Regions from separate parts of the Mesorhizobium sp. M0854 genome, predicted to be linked through region 3. Evidence: predicted binding sites of a transcription regulator. Region 3 holds the regulator's gene; each other region holds the start of a gene.
What was found. Region 3 encodes LexA, which represses DNA repair genes until DNA is damaged. Its sites were predicted from a motif close to TGTTCNNNNTGTGTTCNG; they were not measured.
Positions count from the first base shown of each region.

Region 1 (2,268 bases), on a different contig from region 3:
AGCGGTCGGGATAGTGGCGCAGCAGCCAGTCCTTGAAGATCGGCGCGACCTCCAGCGGCAGGCGCAGCAGCACATAGCCGGCTTCACGCGCGCCCGCTGCCTGCGCCGAATCGAGGATGCGCTCCATTTCCGGGTCGGTCAGTCCGGGGATGATCGGCGCGACCATCACCGAGGCCGGAATGCCGGCGTCCGAAAGCTGCCTGATCGCCTCCAGCCGCTTGGTCGGCGTCGACGCGCGTGGCTCCATGGTGCGCGCCAGCATGCGGTCGAGCGTCGTCACCGACAATGCCACCTTGGCCAGCCCGCGTTCGGCCATGCGTGACAGAATGTCGATATCGCGTGTCACCAGCGCCGATTTGGTGACGATGCCGACCGGATGCCCGCGCGCCTCCAGCACTTCGAGGATCTCGCGCATGATCCGGTATTGCTTCTCGATCGGCTGATAAGGATCGGTGTTGGTGCCGATGGCGATGGTGCGCGGCTGGTAATTATCCCTGGACAATTCCTTGTCGAGCAGCCGCGCCGCATCCGGCTTGGCAAACAGCTTCGATTCGAAATCCAGCCCCGGCGACAGACCCATGAAGCTGTGCGTCGGCCGCGCGAAACAATAGACGCAGCCATGTTCGCAGCCGCGATAGGGATTGATCGAGCGGTCGAAGGAGATGTCGGGCGATTCGTTGCGCGTGATGATGGTGCGCGGCTTCTCGACCTGTACCTCGGTCTTGAACGGCGGCAGCTCCTCCAGCGAATTCCATCCATCGTCGAACACGTGTCGGCTGACCGGCTCGAAACGGCCGGACGGATTGATGCCCGCCGACCTGCCGCGGTTGCGGTCCGGACGGACACGCATGCCGCTCTGCTCGATCATCGCATTCGCCATTTCGGCCCTGCCAGCGCCGAAGGCTGCAATATCGGCACGCACGATCTGTTCCATCTTGGCCCTTTCCCAGGGACTGTCCGCCCGCTGTCGAATCGCTCTGCTCATGAATGTATTCCTATCGTATCGATGAGAACAAAGCAAGAACTTTCTCGCGGTGCGCCGCAAAAACTGGCGCTACCCACCGCTTTCCGCTATTCGGCTAAACATGCTCAGCGTCCTGATCGAAACCCTGAATGACGAGGAGGGCCTTGCCCGCACGCTCGCCTCGCTGATCGGCGGCGCGGTCGAAGGCGTGGTGCGCGACGTTCTCGTCTGCGACACCGGCTCGACCGATCAGACGCACCGCGTCGCCGAACATGCCGGCTGCCACTATGTCAGCGGCGGCATCGCCGCCGGCATCAGGCAGGCCAAGGGCGACTGGCTGCTCTTGCTGGAACCGGGCGCGCGGCTGGGAGAGGGCTGGATCGACGAGGTCGTCGCCCATACCGCCAGGCAAACCATGGCGGCGCGGTTCTCGCGGGCACGCGGCAGCCGCACGCCGTTCCTGTCGCGCGTCTTTGCCGGAAATCGCGCTCTCGCCGAAGGCTTGGTGATCAGCAAGCGTCAGGCCGCGGCGCTGTCGAAGAACGCCCGCAGCGCCGAAGCGATCGCCCGCGGCCTGGCGACCAGGAGGCTCCACGCCGAGATCTGGGTCGCGCCGCGGAAGTGACGGCTTACCGTCCCGGTTATGGGAACTCCGCCTAAGCACATTTTCTGGCGGGTCGTCGTTTATTGTGCATTGCACAAAATCTGGCCGGGGGTTACCATTCCCGGCGATATGGGCGAATAGGGTTTGGGGTGTGCCGGAGCGGCGACGACTAACGTCGATGCTGTTCCCTCGACATTTTTGAGGACCCCGATGACCCTTTCAAGCCCTGACAAGTCCGGCGCTGCAAGCCTCGAGGCGATCGCACGAAACGGCGGCACGCTGCGCCGCATCGCCGCCCGCATCCCGACCTATCTTTCCGACCTTCGCGAGAATCCGGCATGGCTGCCGATGTTCATGCTGGCCCGCACCATGCCGGCGCGGCGCCTGCACTGGCGCGGTGCAAAGCCCGTTCCGCCGGCGCGCAATGTCGGTGAAACGATGTTCGCCGGCGTCGATCGCGATGCCGTCGTCGGCGCGCTGCGGACGGAGGGGCTCTATTCGGGCCTGATGCTGCCGGCCGCCATCCATGAGGAGATTGTCCGCTTCGCCGAGCGCACGCCATGCTTCGGCAATTTCGACCGTCGGCTGGAATTCCTGCCCGAAAAACACGCCGATGCCGAAAAGCATTTCGGCCGCCCGCTGCTCAGCGGTCACTATTTCGAACGGGTCCTCGACTGCAACGCTGCGGTCGCCGTGCAGC
Region 1 is NZ_JAMYOL010000018.1:1,247-3,514, forward strand. Features, by position in the region: gene NKH99_RS23020 (PA0069 family radical SAM protein) at 1-934, opposite strand, end outside; gene NKH99_RS23025 (glycosyltransferase) at 1,086-1,589, shown strand; gene NKH99_RS23030 (phytanoyl-CoA dioxygenase family protein) at 1,779-2,268, shown strand, end outside.
Region 1: a site for LexA is predicted at 1,009-1,026, ahead of NKH99_RS23020 (PA0069 family radical SAM protein). Genes of this name have one in related genera too.

Region 2 (2,268 bases), on a different contig from region 3:
CATGCTGCTCCAGATGCGAGACGGCGATCGCCAGCAGCGAGATTGTCTTTTCGTGCGGATGGTCGATGAGCACCTTGCGCACCAGCGCCTCGGCGATCTCGGCCAGCATGGCGGTTGCCGATATCGGCTGGTCGAGCGTGATCGAGCGCGTCACCGAGCGCAAATCGGCAAAGCGGACGCGAACCGTCACCGTGCGGCCGGGCCGGGATTTCGCCCGCAATCTTGTGGCGACCCTGTCGGCCAGATGCAGCAAAGCGGGCACGAAGACCTGCTCCTCGGCCGGTTTTCGGCCGAGCGCAGACTGCGCACCCGCCGAGCGCGCCCGGCGCTGCGTCTCGAGCTTGCGCGGATCGCGGTTCCATGCCAGCGCGTTGAGTTTTTCTCCGGCCGCCGGCCCGAGCAGGCGCTCCAGCGCCCCACCGTTGGTCTTCGCCAGCTCGCCGATGGTGTTGACGCCGATGCCGGCCAGCCGCTGCCTGGTGACCGGGCCGACGCCCCACATCAGCTCGACCGGCAGGTGGTGCAGGAACTCCAGCTCGTGGCGCGGATCGACCACCACCAGCCCGTCCGGTTTTGCGACCTGTGAGGCGATCTTGGCCAGATGCTTGGTGCGGGCTACGCCGACCGAGATCGGCAGGCCGAGCTCGGCCCGCACGCGGCGGCGGATCTTGCCGGCGATCTCGGCCGGCGAGCCGAACAAATGGGTGCAGCCGGCGACGTCGGCAAAGGCCTCGTCGATCGAAATCCGCTCGACCACCGGCGTGAAATCGCCGAGCACCTTGATTGCCGCATCGCCCAGCCGCTGGTAGTCCTTGAAATGGCCGCCGACGAAGACGAGTTGCGGGCAGAGTTCCCGCGCCCGCCGTCCCGGCATACCGCCGCGCACGCCGAACGCCTTGGCTTCATAGGATGCGGCAAGCACTACCCCGCCGCCGACGGCAATCGGCTTGCCGCGCAAGGCCGGGTCGAGCAACTGTTCGACCGAGGCGTAGAAGGCATCCAGATCCGCGTGGAGGATGTTGGCTTCCATCCGGCCCGTTCGCCCGCGGCGGTTCGAACGCCGCATTGTCTCGAGTTGTGGTGAGAACATAAAGAGAACATTGTGGGTGGATTGTCAAGCAGCGCGGAGGCTGCCGCAGATGACGAGCGCACGGCAAATGTTCAGCCGCGCAGCCGATCGCGGGCCTGCATCAGCGCGAATCCCAACAGGTTCTCGCCGCGCCACAGCAGCGGGTTCACCGCCCTCTCGTCATCCGCCGCAAGGCCGATACCCCACACCGGTCGACAGGGCTCGCCTCGACCAGCACCCGGTCATGCGTCGACAACAGATATTCGCGCAGCGCCGCGTTCTGACGGAACTTCTGAAAGCTCCCTTCAGTCACGATGCGATATTTGTCTGCATCCCATTTGGTGCCATCGAAGCCGCTCACCTGGCGGCCAAGCTGCTTTGCCTGCTTGGGGCTCGCCGCCCTGAGGATTTGTGTTGCCGTCGGAGCATCACCGAACAGTCGTGCCTTCTCGGCCATCATCCAGTGTTCGGCAGTCGGATAGCTCAGGCCATCGACGGTAAAAGGCGCATGCCACCACTGGCTGAAGCACGACGTGCTTATTATTCGGCCGTCCTTAGACGGCTGATGGCCCCAGAAGAACAGGAACTTCTGCCGGGGCTTTGCGCGAAAGGTTTTCTCAAGCCAGGTTCGGTCGTAAATCATGGGCGGATGGAGCAGGGCGAAAGGCCGGCTTGTCAATGCTCCATCCAGAGTGGGTAGCGAAGATGAGCGGTCGGCGCTGAATGCGATGAAATGCTGATCTACAGCGCCATCTTGTAGCCGAGATGACTGGCGGTGAAGCCGAGGCGCTCGTAAAAAGCGTGCGCCTCCCGTCGACCTTTGTCCGTGGTGAGCTGGACGAAGCTGCAATTGCGCGAACGGCATGTTTCAATTGCCCATTCGATCATCAGCTTGCCGACGCCGCGCGAGCGCCATTGCCGGGCGACGCGAACGCCTTCGATCTGGCCGCGCCAGGCGCCTTTTCTCGAAATGCCTGGAAGGAAGCTGAGCTGCAGCGTTCCGACCACTTGCCCGGCGTTGACCGCGACGGCCAGCAACTGGTTGGGATCGGTATCGATTGCGCTGAAGGCATCGAGATAGGATGGCGCAAGCGGCGTGGACGGGTCTTCCCGGTCTGCGCCGAGCACATCGTCGGCAAGCATTGCAACGATCGCCGGCAGGTCGGGCGCCTGCGCGCGACGGAATTCGATCTCGCTCA
Region 2 is NZ_JAMYOL010000016.1:50,399-52,666, reverse strand. Features, by position in the region: gene dinB (DNA polymerase IV) at 1-1,030, opposite strand, end outside; partial or broken gene ybiA (riboflavin biosynthesis intermediates N-glycosidase) at 1,162-1,712, opposite strand; gene NKH99_RS22220 (GNAT family N-acetyltransferase) at 1,811-2,268, opposite strand, start outside.
Region 2: a site for LexA is predicted at 1,083-1,100, ahead of dinB (DNA polymerase IV). Genes of this name have one in related genera too.

Region 3 (2,268 bases):
GGTCCGATTACCGCGCCGGCAGGGCCACCACGCCGCCGCCGCGGCAGTCGCCGCTACGCTTTGCCACTCGAAAGGTCCTGCTGGGCATGTGCGGTCTGGCGATGACCTCGATCATTGCAGGGAGCGCCACGGCGCTTTTCGCCATATGGCATTTCCAGCGCGTGGCGCCGCTCAGCCTGTTCGCCAATCTGGCCATCATGCCCATCGTGTCACTGGTCGTCATGCCCTTCGCCGTTCTCAGCGCGCTGGCGATGCCGTTCGGTGCGGATGGCCCTTTTCTCTATATCATGGGCAAGGGGCTGACGGCGATGATCGCCCTGTCCGGGTGGATCTCGGAGCGCTCGCCGATCGATGCGGTCGGGCTGATTTCGCTGAGATCCGTCCTTCTGGTGACGATCGCCCTCGTCATTGCCAGCATGGCGACGACGTGGTTGCGGCTGGCGGCACTTCCTTTTGCGCTCGCCGGCTTGCTGACGACAACGCAGACACGCATACCCGACGTATTGGTCTCGGAGGACGCACGGCTGGTCGCGCTGCCGATCGGCAGCGGTGAACTCGCGGTCAACCGGGCACGCCCGAATGAGTTCACCATCGACAACTGGAAACGCGCGCTCACATCAGAGGCTATCGTCGCGCCGGAAACACCTGGAAAGAACGACCCGCAATTCGACATTGCCGATCCGGCCGACCTACCGCCGGGCATGCCGTTCATTTGCACGGACGGCCTCTGCCTTGCCAGGCATCCATCCGGCGCGATCATCGCGCAAGCCAAGGACCGCGATACTGCGCGGCCAGCCTGCGCCTTTGCCAGCTTGATCGTCATCGACGACGCCACCGCCCATAACCCCTGCTACTACGACCGGCTGGTCCTCGTCGTCACCAAACGGCAACTGGCGCGCGCGGGAAGTGCCGCCGTCTATTTCGATCCACAAGCGGCAACACGCGCCGAGATCCGCTTCGCCGTCGAAAAATCATACCGGCCCTGGCACGTGCAGCGGAAATTTTCACGCGCGGCACGGGGCCTGCCGCCATACCGCCGGGCCGACAACCCCAAAGCCGGCGCCAAGGGCGGAGCTCAGTAGCGGCGGATCAGTCCGACGAGCTTGCCCTGCACCTTGACCCTGTCTGGTCCGAAGATGCGCGTCTCGTAGGCCGGATTGGCGGCTTCCAGGGCGATCGAGGCGCCCTTGCGGCGGAACCGCTTCAGCGTCGCTTCCTCCTCGTCGACCAGTGCCACCACGATCTCACCGGGGCTCGCCGTATCGGCATTGCGGATGATCACCGTGTCGCCGTCGAAAATGCCGGCCTCGATCATCGAATCGCCTTTGACCTCAAGCGCATAATGCTCGCCGCCCATGATCATATCCGGCGGCACCGAAATCGAATGCGTCTGGTGCTGGATGGCGTCGATCGGCACACCGGCAGCGATGCGGCCCATCACCGGGATCGAAACGGCGGCGACGACATCGTCGTCATTTCCGGCTGCGGGCACGCGCGACGATGTCGGCTTGCCTTGCCGAGGGGCGCCTTGCCCAAGACTGCCCTGGATGACACTCGGCGAGAACTTGCGTGCCGCATTGAGGCCGGGGGCGATCGAGTCAGGCAGGCGTAGCACCTCCAGCGCACGGGCCCGGTTGGGCAAACGGCGAATGAAGCCGCGCTCCTCCAGCGCCGTAATCAGCCGGTGGATTCCGGATTTGGAAGCCAGGTCGAGCGCTTCCTTCATCTCGTCGAATGAAGGCGGGATACCGCTTTCCTTCAACCTTTCGTGGATGAACATAAGCAGTTCGTGTTGTTTGCGTGTCAGCATAGCGACCCCCAACAGAATCAGAAAAACAAACCCAGAACAAACACTATCTGTTCCAGTTGTGTTCCGCAACTGTTTAAAGTTTAATGAATGCGTTAAGGCTCGGGAAACAAACGACGTCCCCTACCGGCGTACCGCATTTTCACCGCCGCGAGCCTCATCGCCTTGATTCTGCTTTCGTTTGCGCCCTTCTGGCCTCCTAGAAGGCGGCACTGGCATCGACCGTCGGTCGGCAAAAGGCACGGAATTGAACCCGTATCGACTGTGCGGTTTGGTCAATGCACCGTGAACGAAACGAACTCAAAACGCCAACCTCGGGTTAAGTCCCGGTTTCCACCGCCTGGTCAGGCTGCTTCTCGCCGGTGGAGCCTTGCTGCGCGCAACCAAGTAATGGAAGAACAGTCGATGCGTGTCCGGCGTTGCGTTGGATCTTGGGGGGAGCAGACAAATCATGACAGGAA
Region 3 is NZ_JAMYOL010000005.1:296,683-298,950, reverse strand. Features, by position in the region: gene NKH99_RS12085 (ComEC/Rec2 family competence protein) at 1-1,082, shown strand, start outside; gene lexA (transcriptional repressor LexA) at 1,076-1,810, opposite strand; gene kynU (kynureninase) at 2,259-2,268, shown strand, end outside.